DNA from 2 places in the Streptosporangium jomthongense genome. Region 2 is predicted to be linked to the other one. Evidence: predicted binding sites of a transcription regulator. Region 2 holds the regulator's gene; the other holds the start of a gene.
What was found. The regulator LexA, encoded in region 2, represses DNA repair genes until DNA is damaged. The targets are predictions, from matches to a motif close to TCGAACANNTGTTCGA.

Region 1: the regulator LexA is predicted to act here: its motif matches at 3,307-3,322, upstream of ruvC (crossover junction endodeoxyribonuclease RuvC).

Annotation. Positions count from the first base shown of each region.
Region 1 is NZ_JBHSBC010000037.1:121,169-128,419, reverse strand. It holds gene secD (protein translocase subunit SecD) at 1-250, opposite strand, end outside; gene yajC (preprotein translocase subunit YajC) at 370-738, opposite strand; gene ruvB (Holliday junction branch migration DNA helicase RuvB) at 965-2,011, opposite strand; gene ruvA (Holliday junction branch migration protein RuvA) at 2,073-2,693, opposite strand; gene ruvC (crossover junction endodeoxyribonuclease RuvC) at 2,690-3,274, opposite strand; gene ACFOYY_RS31755 (GNAT family N-acetyltransferase) at 3,378-4,535, opposite strand; gene ACFOYY_RS31750 (YebC/PmpR family DNA-binding transcriptional regulator) at 4,604-5,356, opposite strand; gene pdxT (pyridoxal 5'-phosphate synthase glutaminase subunit PdxT) at 5,360-5,950, opposite strand; gene ACFOYY_RS31740 (MFS transporter) at 6,021-7,241, opposite strand.
Region 2 is NZ_JBHSBC010000015.1:33,723-40,973, forward strand. It holds gene leuS (leucine--tRNA ligase) at 316-2,802, shown strand; gene lexA (transcriptional repressor LexA) at 2,879-3,589, opposite strand; gene ACFOYY_RS17260 (hypothetical protein) at 3,789-4,139, shown strand; gene nrdR (transcriptional regulator NrdR) at 4,623-5,084, shown strand; gene ACFOYY_RS17270 (vitamin B12-dependent ribonucleotide reductase) at 5,169-7,251, shown strand, end outside.

The DNA of each region.
Region 1 (7,251 bases), on a different contig from region 2:
TGACGACTTCCTCCTGGCCAACTCCGGGGACGGAGATGACGATGTTGTCACCGGATTTGGCGACCTCGGCGTCGGAGATACCGCTGCCGTTCACCCTGTTTCGGATGATGCCGACGGCGAGATCCAGGCTTTCCTCTGTGGGAGCCGTGCCGTTCGGGGTGACGGGCTGCAGTGTCACTGTCGTGCCACCGGCGAGGTCGAGGCCATATTCGGGGGTGTAAGCCCTGTTCAGGAGCATCACCCCACCCATGGCGAGAATAATCGCCAGTAGCAGTAGGAGCACGCGCCCCGGTCTGCTCTGGCCGCTGGTCGGTCGGGCCACTGGTCGTCAGTTCTTTCGGCTATAGGGAATGTTGGCGAGCCTACTTATCACTTCTTGGTCGTCGAGTCCTGGTCGTCACCGGGCGACTGCGCGGTTTCCACCACATTGTCATCTACGGTGTCGGTGTTCTCGGCGTCGCCCTGCGTGTCGTCGACCGGGCCCACCACACGCCCGATCGCGGCCTTGACCCAGCGGGTCTCGACGCCGGGGGCGATCTCCAGGATCACATCTTCGGCGTCGATCGCTACCACCGTCGCGAAAAGCCCGGTAGTGGTCATGATGCGGGTCCCCGGGGTGAGGGAGTTCTGCATCTGCGCCTGCTCCTGCTGCCGCTTACGCTGCGGCCTGATCAGCAGGAAGTAGAACACCACGACCATCAGCGCGATCATGATAAGGCTGGAGTAATTGCCGCCCATTGGGCCGCTCCTTCGGTTAAGGATGACCGGCCGGAGCCGGACGTCATGTGAGGCCACGCCGCGCTCAGCACGTCAGCCTACACAGCCAGCCAAGCCACGGAGTTTAGGCGAGCTGTTAGGAGCGCGGCAACGAGGTCACGTTCTGGCGCGCGGGGAAGTTCCCATTTTGATACGGTTGTCACCTTTTTGTGATCAACCCCGTGCGTTTTCTCACCGTAACTCAACGTCAGGAAGCCGCGGGGTCATCCCCAAGATCATGCAGGTCAGGCCCCTGGCCGGGCATCGGCACCGCGCCGAAGGCTCCGGGAGGGGGCGTCAACCCAAGGTGGACCCAGGCCGCCGCGGTCGCGACGCGTCCGCGAGGAGTGCGGGCCAGCAGGCCCTGCCGTACCAGGAACGGCTCCGCGACCACCTCGACGGTCTCCGGTTCCTCCCCCACCGCGACCGCCAGTGTTGACAGACCGACGGGACCGCCACCGAACTTGCCGAGCAGGGCGCCCAGGACGGCGCGGTCGAGACGGTCGAGTCCCTCGGCGTCCACCTCGTAGAGGTTCAGCGCCGCGGCGGCGACGTCCCTGCTGATCACCCCGTCCGCCCGGACCTCGGCGAAGTCGCGCACCCGGCGCAGCAGCCGGTTGGCGATGCGGGGCGTGCCCCGGGAGCGCCCGGCGATCTCGTGTGCCGCGTCGCCCGGGAGACGCAGGCCGAGCAGCCGTGCCGAACGGTGCAACACCTGTTCGAGCTCGGCGGCCTCGTAGAAGTCCATGTGCGCGACGAAGCCGAACCTGTCACGCAGCGGCGCGGGCAGCAGGCCCGCCCTGGTGGTCGCCCCGACCAGGGTGAAGGGCGCCACCTCCAGCGGGATGGCGGTCGCGCCCGGCCCCTTGCCGACCACGATGTCGACGCGGAAGTCCTCCATCGCGAGGTAGAGCATCTCCTCGGCGGGACGGGCCATCCGGTGGATCTCGTCGATGAAGAGGACCTCTCCCTCGGAGAGGGTGGACAGGATCGCCGCGAGGTCACCCGCCCGTTCGAGGGCGGGCCCGGAGGTGAGCCTGAGCGGCGCGGAGAGCTCGGCCGCGATGATCATCGAGAGGGTCGTCTTGCCCAGACCGGGCGCGCCGCTCATCAGCACGTGGTCGGGGGGACGGTTGCGCCGCAACGCGCTGTGCAGCACCAGGGAGAGCTGCTCGCGCACCCGCGCCTGGCCGATGAACTCCTCAAGACGTTTGGGGCGCAGCGCGGCCTCGATCAGGCGCTCGTCACCCTCCATCTCGGGTGAGACCAGATCCCGTTCCGCGCTCACGTCGTCTCCGCCTTTCCTGTGCCCTGTCTCACCGGACGCTCAGCACGCGAAGCGCGGCCTTGAGCAGCACGGCGACCTGGGGAACCCTGCCCTGCGCGATCTCGGCGTCAGCCTGGACGGCCACCGTGGCGACCGCCTCGTCGGCGTCCCTGACCGAGTAGCCGAGACCGACCAGGCCCGAGTGCACCTGGTCGCGCCAGGGCGGGACTGCGGCGGTGCCGTCGAGCGCGGCGTTGACCGCCTCCTCCGGCGTGCCGAGCTTGTCCTTGAGGTCGACGATGATCCGCTGAGCGCCCTTGGGGCCGACTCCGGGCACCCTGGTCAGCGCCTTGACGTCGGCGCTCGCCACCGCGATCCGCAGGGCGTTCGGCGTGTGCACGGCGAGCATGGCAAGGGCGACCTTGGGACCGACCCCGTTGGCCGTCTGCAGCAGCTCGAAGACCAGACGCTCGTCGTCGGTGCCGAAGCCGAACAGTGTCAGGGAGTCCTCCCTGACCACGAGCGAGGTGGCCAGTCTGGCCTCCTCCCCCACCCGCAGCGCCGCCAGTGTGCCGGGTGTGCAGTGGACGAGCACGCCGATCCCGCCGACCTCGACCACCGCCCCCTCCGGCGCGATCGCGGCCACCCGTCCCCGCACCGAGGCGATCACTTCGTGCTTCCCTTCGAATATCCGGCCCTGCCCCCGCCGCGGAAGTAGGCGGCGGCGCTCGTGCCGGGAGCGGCGGCCTTCGCGACCGCCTCCGCGAGCCTGTTGCGCGCCCCGCCCCGCCACACGTGACAGATCGCGAGGGCGAGGGCGTCGGCGGCGTCGGCGGGCTTGGGCATCTCGTCCAGGCGCAGGAGCCTGGTCACCATCGTGCCGACCTGTCGTTTGTCGGCGGTGCCGCTGCCGGTGATCGCGGCCTTGACCTCGGAGGGCGTGTGCAACGCCACCGGCAGCCCCCGGCGGGAGGCGCACAGGATCGCCACCGCGGAGGCCTGCGCGGTGCCCATCACCGTCCTGAGGTTGTGCTGGGCGAAGACCCGCTCCACGGCGACCGCGTCCGGCTTGATCTCGTCGAGCCAGCTCTCGATGCCCGCCTCGATCGCCACGAGCCTCGCGCCGGTCTCGTCTTCCGCGGGGGTGCGCACGACCCCGACCTTGACCAGGGTCAGCGGCGCCCCCGGCCGTCCCTCGACCGCGCCGAGCCCGCACCGGGTCAGCCCGGGATCGACCCCCATCACCCGCAGTTCGGGCAACCGCACCGGCACGCCTCCACTCGCCGAACACCTGTTCGGTGCCAGACTCTACCGCCTGCGCGCACACGACGCACGGTTCCCGGGCAGGCACCCCTCAGAAGTGGTCCAGCATGTACGGCCTGGCGTGGAAGGCCCCGTCCAGGGCGGCGTCGCCGTCCGCGGAACCGGTCAGTCCGCCGGTCCTGCGCAGGGTCGCGGCCGGAACCCCGCAGAACAGGGCGGAGAACGCCCCGGCCGTGAAGACGGGCAGAGCCGAGGGGAGGGTGCCCGCGGGCTCGGCCGTCGCCCGCCCTCCGGAGACGGACAGGTGCCAGGGTCCGGAGTTCTCCGGCCGCTGGGGGTCCTCGACCTGGATCACGGTGTCGAGGGTGACGCCGGGCGGGAAACCCCGCTCACGGATCGCCGCGGCCAGGTCGACGACGCGGAACATCCAGCGGGTCTGGCCCACCTCGTCCGTCGGACGGTTCCCGATCAGCCAGAAGACGGGGTCGTCGGGGGCCACGACCGCGTGGACGGACCTGGCGATCGAGGCCGAGGAACCGACCAGGGACCACAGCGTCCGCGCGGTCGCCTCCGAGCCCGCGACCAGGACGGGAACCTCCAGGTCCTGGTCGCGCCAGCGGTAGACGACGAGGCCGTCGTGTGCGAGATAGACGAAGTCGTCCCCCGTCGCCAGGCGCGCCCGCCAGACGTCGGCGTCCCAGCAGACGGGGCCGCAGGCGCGGGTGGCCAGGTGGACTCCCCGCAGGACCGAGACGACCCGCTCTGCGTCCTCCGGCCCGGCCCTGCGGACCTGGACCTGCTCGGTCCGCCTGATGGTCCGCAGCGCCTCGGCGGGCAGCACGGCGCGGTGCATGGCTCCGGCGTGCTCCCAGCCCAGCGATCGGTAGATGTGGGTGGTGGCCGGGTAGAGGGCGGAGACCGGGTGACCGAGGCTGGCGCAGCGCTCAAGGGTGGCCAGCATGATGGTCCGGCCGGCTCCCCCGCCCCTGTCCTCCGGGGCGACGGTCACCGAGGCGACGCCGCCGAGGGAGATCGGCCTGCCGTGCCAGTACTGGGTGAAGTCGTTGATCCGGCTCGTCGCGACCAGGCGGGCGCCGTCGAAGAGACCGAGATATCTCCCCGCTTCGAGTGCGGGAGTCACCATCCCGACCCACTGCCGCTGGACCGCCTCCGACACCGGTCCGAAGGCCCGCCTGCGATTGTCCGTCACCGCGTCGAGATCGCCCGCGGTCAGTTCACGTAGCTTCACAGCCACCCAACCTAGGCGGCGCGGTCCGGGCGGGGCGAATCGGTCGTCCCGCCCGGCACGACGGCCGTTCAGGCGTCGAGCTTCTCCAGGACGTCGTCGGAGACGTCGAAGTTGGCCCAGACGTTCTGGACGTCGTCGCTGTCCTCAAGGGCGTCGATCAGCCTGAAGACCTTGCGGGCGCCGTCCTCGTCGAGCGGGACGTTCATCGTCGGCACGAAGCTGGACTCGGCGGAGTCGTAGTCGATGCCGGACTCCTGCAGGGCCTTGCGGACCGGGACGAGGTCGGTGGCCTCGGAGACGACCTCGAACTGGTCGCCGAGGTCGTTGACCTCCTCGGCGCCGGCGTCGAGGACCGCGGTCAGCACGTCGTCCTCGCTCAGCGAGCCCTTGGGCACCAGCACGACGCCCTTGCGGTTGAACATGTAGGACACCGAGCCCGGGTCGGCCAGCGAGCCGCCGTTACGGGTCAGGGCGACGCGGACCTCGGAGGCTGCACGGTTGCGGTTGTCGGTGAGGCACTCGATCAGCACCGCGACCCCGCCGGGGGCGTAGCCCTCGTACATGATGGTCTGCCAGTCGGCGCCGCCCGCCTCAAGGCCGCCGCCACGCTTGCGCGCGCGCTCGATGTTGTCGATCGGGACCGAGCTCTTGCGCGCCTTGGTGATGGCGTCGTACAGCGTCGGGTTGCCGTCCGGGTCGGGGCCGCCGGTTCGGGCCGCGACCTCGATGTTCTTGATGAGCTTGGCGAACAGCTTGCCCCGCTTGGAGTCAAGCGCGGCCTTCTTGTGCTTCGTCGTCGCCCATTTGGAGTGGCCGGACATCGGCTAGAGCTCCCTCACCATGTCAACAAAATATGAATGCACACCGACATCCCCGGTAAGTTCCGGGTGGAAGGACGTGGCGAGCAGCGGTCCTTGGCGGACCGCGACGATCCTATCCCCAGCTTCGGCCCGAGCCAGCACTTCGACATCGGAACCGACAGATTCCACCCACGGGGCGCGAATGAAGATCGCCCGTATCGAGCCCCGGCCCGCGAAGTCGAGGTCCGCCTCGAAGGAGTCGACCTGACGGCCGAAGGCGTTGCGGCGGACCACCATGTCGATGCCGCCGATGGTCTGCTGGCCCTCGATGCCGCCCTCGATCCGGTCGGCCAGCATGATCATGCCCGCGCACGAGCCGTAGGCGGGCATGCCGCCCTTGATCCTCATCCTGAGCGGTTCGAGGAGTTCGAAGGTCTCGGCGAGTTTCCACATCGTGGTCGACTCCCCGCCGGGGATGACCAGGCCGTCGACCGCCTCCAGTTCACCGGGGCGCCGTACGGCGACGGCCCTGGCACCCGCCGCCTCCAGTGCGCGCGTGTGCTCGCGCACGTCTCCCTGCAGGGCGAACACTCCGACGGTCGGGGCGATGCTCACAGTGGTCCTCTCCAAGGGCTCGGAACGCCCCTTCAGCGTATGGCCACTGTGCGCGTCGCCCCAAACCGGGTCAGGCCGGGGCAGAGGCATCCTGGAAGGTGTGGTCGACGTCGATCCGATCCAGGCTCCTCATGTGGTGGCGCCTGCCGTACAGGACGGCCATGCCCGCCAGGCAGCAGGCCGCGCCCAGGACGTACGGCACCGCGGGCCCGACCTCCTCGCCCAGCTTGGTGACGACGTAGGGCGCGAGCGCGCCGCCCATCCAGCGCACGAAGTTGTATCCGGCGGAGGCGACGGGCCTCGGCGCGTCGGAGACCTCCATGGCCGCCTCGGTGAACACGGTGTTGTTCAGGCCGATCGGCAGGCCGGACAGGATGACGAAGACGACGACGCCCGGGTGACTGCCCGCCTGCTGTGACAGGGCGATGCCCACCTGCAGCAGGGCGAGCGCCCCCAGCGAGAGATGGAGCACGTTGACCGAGCCGATCCTGCGCTGCAGGGCGGGGGCGCCGAAGACCGAGGCCAGCGCGACACAGACGCCCCATCCGAAGAAGACCGCGCCGATGCCGTACGGCGACATGCCGAGGATGAAGGGGGTGAAGGCCAGGACGGTGAAGAAGGCGAAGTTGTAGAAGAACGCGGTGAACGCCGTCGTCGACAGGCCGCCGTGGGCCAAGGCGCGCAGCGGGTCGGACAAGCGGGTGCGCGCGGCCGGTTCCGGCGTGGCCCTCAGCAGGGTCAGGACGAGGACGAACCCGACGGCCATGAGGGTCGCGGTGCCGAAGAAGGGGGCGCGCCAGTTCCAGTCGCCGAGGGCGGCACCGACCAGCGGCCCCATGGAGATGCCCAGGCCCAGGGCCGCCTCGTACAGGACGATGGCCGCCTCCGCGCCTCCGCTGGCGGCGCCGACGATCACCGCGAGGGCGGTGGCGACGAACAGGGAGTTGCCCAGGCCCCACCCGGCGCGGAACCCGACGAGTTCGCCGACGCTGCCCGAGGTCCCGGACAGGGCGGCGAAGACGACCACCAGGGCCAGGCCGAGCAGCAGGGTGCGCTTGCCGCCGATCCTGCTGGAGACCCAGCCGGTGACGAGCATGGCCACCGCGGTGACCAGGAAGTAGCTGGTGAACAGCAGGGAGACCTGGCTCGGGCCCGCGTTCAGGCCCTTGGCGATGGAGGGCAGGATCGGATCGACCAGGCCGATGCCCATGAAGGCGACGACCGCGGCGAACGCGGTGGCCCAGACGGACATCGGCTGACGCAGGATTGCGCCGCCGCTCTGTGAGGACATGGAAGGCGCT
Region 2 (7,251 bases):
GAGGTCACAACGGATGTGTCCCCATCAGGTCTCGGCCCGCTCCAGGCACGTGATTGCTCTTATTGTGCTGGATCGCCGGACGGGCGTCCTCCGTTTACCGTGATCCAATTCGTTTCCCCAGGCCACGAATACGGCTTGCGGACTGCGATAGTCTTGCCGTATGCGTGCCGCGACCCTGCTGCTTACCGGGCCGCATCGGCCTTCTCGGCGTTAGACGCCCGCCGGTGCGGCTGCCCTTCGCATGAGCGGAGGGTTTTTCTATTGGGCCGGACGGGTCAGATCATCGCAGCAGACGTATACCGAGGGAAGATTGACGTGAGCGAGCGAGCCGACGTGAACAGCGACGAGCAGCACTACGATCCGCAGGCACTGCAGGTCAAGTGGCAGCGGCGGTGGGAGGAACTGGACCCGTTCCACGCCTCCGACGACCCCGCGGACCCGCGCGAGCGTCGCTACATGCTCGACATGTTCTCCTACCCCTCGGGCGACCTGCACATGGGTCACGCCGAGGCCTTCGCCATCGGTGACATCGTGTCGCGCTACTGGTTCCAGCGCGGCTACAACGTGCTGCACCCGATCGGCTGGGACTCCTTCGGCCTGCCCGCGGAGAACGCCGCCATCAAGCGTGACGCGCACCCGGCCGAGTGGACCTACGCCAACATCGAGACCCAGGCGGCCTCCTACAAGCGTTACGCGGTCTCCTTCGACTGGTCCCGTCGTCTGCACACCAGTGACGTCACCTACTACCGGTGGACGCAGTGGCTGTTCCTGCGCTTCTTCGAACGCGGCCTGGCCTACCGCAAGGGCGGCCTGGTCAACTGGTGCCCCAACGACCAGACCGTGCTGGCCAACGAGCAGGTCGTCGGAGGCAGGTGCGAGCGCTGTGGCGCCGAGGTCGTCCGCAGGGAGCTGACCCAGTGGTACTTCAAGATCACTGACTACGCCGACCGGCTGCTGGACGACATGGCCCAGCTGGAGGGCGGCTGGCCCGAGCGCGTGCTGACCATGCAGCGCAACTGGATCGGCAGGTCCGAGGGCGCGGACGTCAACTTCGTGATCGAGGGCCGCGACGAGCCGGTCACGGTCTACACCACCCGCCCCGACACGCTGTACGGCGCGACCTTCTTCGTCGTCGCCCCGGACGCCCCGCTGGCCGAGGAGATCGTCTCCGACGAGCAGCGGAAGGCCTTCGAGACCTACCGGGCCGAGGTCGCCAAGCTGTCCGACATCGACCGGCTGTCCACCGAGAAGGAGAAGACCGGCGTCTTCCTGGGCCGCTACGCGATCAACCCGGTCAACGGTGAGCGCATGCCGGTCTGGGCGGCCGACTACGTGCTGTCCGACTACGGCCACGGCGCCATCATGGCGGTTCCCGCCCACGACCAGCGCGACCTCGACTTCGCCCGCGCCTTCGACCTGCCGGTGCGGGTCGTCGTCCACACCGGCATGGCCGACCCGGGGGAGACCGGGATCGCCACCGCGGGTGAGGGCACCCTGGTCAACTCGGGGCCGCTGGACGGCCTGTCCAAGGCCGAGGCCATCCACAGGATCATCGAGGTGCTGGCCGGGCGCGGGACCGGCAGGGCGGCGGTCAACTTCCGCCTGCGTGACTGGCTGCTGTCCCGCCAGCGTTTCTGGGGCTGCCCGATCCCGATCATCCACTGCGCTGACTGCGGCGAGGTCCCGGTTCCCGACGACCAGCTGCCCGTCACCCTGCCCGACATGCGTGGTGAGGCGCTGGCGCCCAAGGGTGTCTCCCCGCTGGCCTCGGCCGAGGACTGGGTCAACGTCTCCTGCCCCAAGTGCGGCGGAGCCGCCAAGCGTGACACCGACACGATGGACACCTTCGTCGACTCCTCGTGGTACTACCTGCGTTACGTGGATCCGACCTACCTGGACGGTCCCTTCGACGTGGAGAAGGTCCGCAGGTGGGGGCCGATCGACCAGTACGTCGGCGGTGTCGAGCACGCGGTGCTGCACCTGCTGTACTCGCGTTTCTTCACCAAGGTCCTGCACGACATGGGCATGCTCGACTTCACCGAGCCCTTCCTGCGCCTGCTGAACCAGGGGCAGGTCATCAACCAGGGCAAGGCGATGTCGAAGTCGCTGGGCAACGGGGTCGACCTGGGCCAGCAGATCGACACCTACGGCGTCGACGCGGTCAGGCTGACCGTGCTGTTCGCCGGCCCGCCCGAGGACGACATCGACTGGGCCGACGTCTCCCCGGCCGCGTCGCAGAAGTTCCTGGCCAGGGCCTTCCGCGTCATGGCCGAGGCCGGTGCGGGATCCGCACCCGGCGTCGACTTCTCCACCGGTGATCTGGAGCTGCGCAAGGTCGTCCACCGGACCGTGGACGAGGTCACCAAGCTGCTCGACTCGCACCGCTTCAACGTCGCGATCGCCAGGATGATGGAGCTGACGACCGCCGCCAGGAGGGCCATCGACTCGGGCCCCGGTGCCGCCGACCCGGCGGTGCGCGAGGCCGCGGAGACCCTGGCGGTCATGCTGTCCCTGGTCGCGCCGTACGCGGCGGAGGAGGGCTGGGAGCGGCTGGGGCACCCCGCCTCCGTCGCGACCGCCGGGTGGCCGGTCGCGGAGGCGGCGCTGCTGGTGCAGGAGACCGTCACCTGCGTCGTACAGGTCGCGGGCAAGGTCCGTGACCGTCTGGAGGTCTCCCCGGAGATCTCCGATGCCGACCTGGAGGCACTGGCGCTGGCGTCGGAGAAGGTGCAGGCCTTCCTGTCCGGCGCGCCCCGCAAGGTCATCGTCAGGGCCCCCAAGCTGGTCAACATCGTTCCCTGATCGTGAACGCAGAAAGGAGTGACCCTCGGTTTGAGGGTCACTCCTCGCGTTCCGGGAGAGATGCCGCCGGGGCGCCTCAGAGCTTGCGCAGCACCGCCACGACCTTGCCCAGGACGGTGGCCTCGTCACCGGGGATCGGGTCGTAGTTCGTGTTGTGCGGAACCAGCCAGACGTGGCCGTCCTTGCGCTTGAAGGTCTTGACCGTGGCCTCGCCGTCGATCATCGCGGCGACCACGTCGCCGTTGTCGGCGACGGGCTGCTGGCGGACGACCACCCAGTCGCCGTTGGCGATCGCGGCGTCGATCATGGAGTCGCCCGTGACCTGGAGCAGGAAGAGGGTGCCCTCGCCGACGAGCTGCTTGGGCAGGGCGAAGACGTCCTCTACGCTCTCTTCGGCGAGGATCGGGCCGCCGGCGGCGATCCGGCCGACGAGCGGCACGTAGGCCGCGGTCGGGCGGTTGACCGAGGTCTCCTCGGCGTTGGTGTCGGGGTCGACCCACAGCACCGGCTCGCCGGGCAGGCGCACCTCCAGGGCACGCGGGCGGTGCGGGTCGCGGCGCAGATAGCCCTTGCGCTGCAGGGCCGTCAGCTGGTGCGACACGCTGGAGGTGCTGGTCAGCTGCACCGCCTCGCCGATCTCGCGCATCGACGGCGGGTAGCCGCGCTGCTGCACCGAGTCGCGGATCACCTCAAGGATCTTGCGCTGCCTGGGGGTGAGGCCGAGGGAGTCACGCCTGCGCACCGCCAGGTCACTGACGGCCGCGCCGCTCTCGTCGCGCTCACTCATATGATCTCCTCGCTCCCGGTCTGTATTGGTTGCGTCGCACACAGCGACCGTACCTCCGCCGAAGATCATACTCAAACATTTGTTCGAATGGTCCTCGAAATCGGTGGCGGCGTGGTGTACAACATCGTACGGGAGTTCGATCGACATCGTGTTCGATTCGCCGATCTTTCTTCGACATGTGTTCGGCCAGGTCGAAGAGATGGGGGGCACCGTGAAGGCGGCCACGAGGACAACCAGGCCCACGTTGACGCTGGTCAGGGGCGCCGGGGAGACGGCCGCCAAGGACGCGGGCCGTGGGGCGGCGGGGGGCGGGCGGCCCGTCGCGCGTCCCCGTGGGACCGCCGCGGGGCGTGCGGGCCGTACGGTTCCGGCGGTTTCGCGGAGGCGGGCCGTCGCCGGGGGGAGGGTGGCGCACGCGACCGTCCGGCGGAGGCGCGCCCCGGTCAGGCTGACCCGCAGGGGGAGGGTCGTGGCGGTCCTGGCGCTCGTGCTCCTCGTTCTGGCGGCCTTCTGGGCGGGTGCCCTCCTGGACGCGGCCCTCGCCTCCTAGAAGGCTTTCCGGGGCGCCTCGACGGGCCTCTGCGGGCCCTGTGGCCAGTGGGGGTCCTGGGCGCTCCGAGGAGGGGCGGGCGGGGGCGCCGACGACGGAGCGTGACGACACGCCCCGGGCTCACCCGATAATGGATCTCGGCGATCGGCCCGTTCGCACGCCCCGGGGAGGGGTGCCGCATGTCCGGACGGCGCCCGCGGGGCCGCACCGGAAGGGCGACACGCCCGGCTGACGCCCTTGAGCTGCGCTGATCGGCGACTTCGCTCGGCAGGCCCTTCCTAACTTGCGTTCATGGTCCGACACTCCTACGGTTGGACCACAACATCTAGTGGCTTCATCATTCCGCTCCACCATAGATTGTGTTTCTATTACCGCATCTCGACCATTCGAGGGCGTGCGTGAGCGTCTCCACACGGAGATCGCAGAGCCGGCGGAGCAACGCGAGGAAGATGAGCCGCTGGGCAAGTCAGGGAGGCGACACGCGTGCACTGTCCGTTCTGTCGTCATCCTGACACGCGGGTCATCGACAGCCGGTCGACCGAGGACGGCAGCGCCATCCGGCGCAGGCGCACCTGCCCGGAGTGCGGGCGCAGGTTCACCACGCAGGAGACGGTGTTGCTCATGGTGAGCAAACGCAGCGGGGTGACCGAGCCGTTCTTCCGGGACAAGGTGATCGCCGGTGTCCGGCGTGCGTGTCAGGGGCGCCCGGTGAGCGAGGACTCGCTGGCCCAGCTCGGCCAGCGGGTCGAGGAGAGCATCCGGGCGACCGGGGCCGCGGAGATCGCGGCCCACGAGGTCGGGCTGGCGATCCTGGGCCCGCTCCGCGAGCTCGACGAGGTGGCGTACCTGCGTTTCGCCTCCGTCTACCGGGGCTTCGAGACCCTGGCCGACTTCGAGGCCGAGATCGAACAGCTGCGCGCCGAGCGTTCCGCGCGGCGCGACTGAGTCAGTCCCCGGGCGCCGGGGGAGTACGCGGCGTGTTGAACTGGTCCGACTGGGGGCTCCATGGAGCCTCGGAAGGGGGAAGTCATGACGGAGACGGTCAACGGCGCGGTCGCGCGCGGGGGCAAGCGGCCACGCAAGGGACTGAAGATGAAGCGCATCTTCACCACGCCCGGGGTGCACCCGTACGACCAGGTGACCTGGGAACGCCGTGACGTCGTCATGACCAACTGGCGGGACGGCTCGGTCAACTTCGAGCAGCGGGGCGTCGAGTTCCCCGACTCCTGGTCGGTCAACGCCGCCAACATCGTGACCACCAAGTACTTCCGGGGCGCCGTCGGCACCCCGCAGCGCGAGTGGAGCCTGAAGCAGCTCGTCGACCGGGTGGTCGGCGTCTACACCAGGACCGCGGTCGAGGAGGGCTACTTTGCGACCGAGGAGGACGCCGAGATCTTCGACCACGAGCTCAAGCACGCCCTGGTCAACCAGGTCTTCAGCTTCAACTCGCCGGTCTGGTTCAACGTCGGCACCGCCTCCCCGCAGCAGGTCAGCGCCTGTTTCATCCTGGCCGTCGACGACCAGATGGAGTCCATCCTCGACTGGTACAAGGAAGAGGGTGTGATCTTCAAGGGCGGTTCGGGCTCGGGGGTGAACCTCTCCCGGATCCGTTCCTCCAAGGAACTGCTCTCCAGCGGCGGTACGGCCAGCGGTCCCGTCTCCTTCATGCGCGGCGCCGACGCCTCGGCGGGCACCATCAAGTCCGGCGGCGCCACCCGCCGCGCGGCCAAGATGGTCGTCCTGGACGTCGACCACCCCGACATCGAGGAGTTCATCGAGACCAAGGCGCGCGAGGAGGACAAGGTCCGCGCGCTGCGCGACGCCGGGTTCGACATGGACCTGGGCGGCAAGGACATCGTCTCCGTCCAGTACCAGAACGCCAACAACTCCGTGCGCGTCTCCGACGAGTTCATGCGGGCCGTCGAGAACGGCGGTGACTTCGGGCTGCGCGCACGCCTCACCGGCGAGGTGATCGAGAAGGTCGACGCCAAGTCCCTGTTCAGGAAGATGGCCCAGGCCGCCTGGGAGTGCGCCGACCCCGGCGTCCAGTACGACGACACGATCAACGACTGGCACACCAGCCCGGAGACCGGCCGCATCACGGCGAGCAACCCCTGCTCCGAGTACCTCCACCTGGACAACTCCTCCTGCAACCTGGCCAGCATCAACCTGCTGAAGTTCCTCAGGGACGACGACACCTTCGACGTCGCGGCCTTCGTGAAGCTCACCGAGCTGATCATCACCGCGATGGACGTCTCCATCACCTTCGCCGACTTCCCGACCGAGAAGATCGACCGGACCACCCGGGCCTACCGTCAGCTCGGCATCGGCTACGCCAACCTGGGCGCGCTGCTCATGGCCACCGGCCACGCCTACGACTCCGAGGGCGGCCGGGCCATCGCCGGGGCCATCACCTCGCTGATGACCGGCGCCTCCTACCGCCGCAGCGCCGAGCTGGCCGCGGTCGTCGGGCCGTACGAGGGCTACGCCCGCAACGCCGAGGCGCACAAGCGCGTCATGCGCAAGCACGCCGCGGCCAACGACGACCTGCGCACCCTGGGCGGGATGGACCGGGTCATCCACACCGAGGCCTCCCGCCAGTGGGCCGACTGCCTCAAGCTCGGCGAGAAGAACGGCTACCGCAACGCCCAGGCCTCGCTGCTCGCGCCGACCGGCACCATCGGCCTGATGATGGACTGCGACACCACCGGCATCGAGCCCGACCTCGCCCTGGTCAAGTTCAAGAAGCTTGTGGGCGGCGGCTCCATGCAGATCGTCAACCAGACGATCCCGCGGGCGCTGCGCCAGCTCGGCTACCAGGAGGAGCAGGTCGAGGCGATCGTCGAGTACATCGCCGCGCACGGCCACGTCGTGGACGCCCCCGGTCTTCGGCCCGAGCACTACGAGGTGTTCGACTGCGCCATGGGAGAGCGGGCCATCGCGCCGATGGGCCACGTGCGGATGATGGCGGCGGCCCAGCCGTTCCTGTCCGGTGCCATCTCCAAGACCGTCAACCTGCCCGAGTCCGCGACGGTCGAGGACATCGAGCAGGTCTACATGGAGGGCTGGAAGCTCGGCCTGAAGGCCCTGGCCGTCTACCGCGACAACTGCA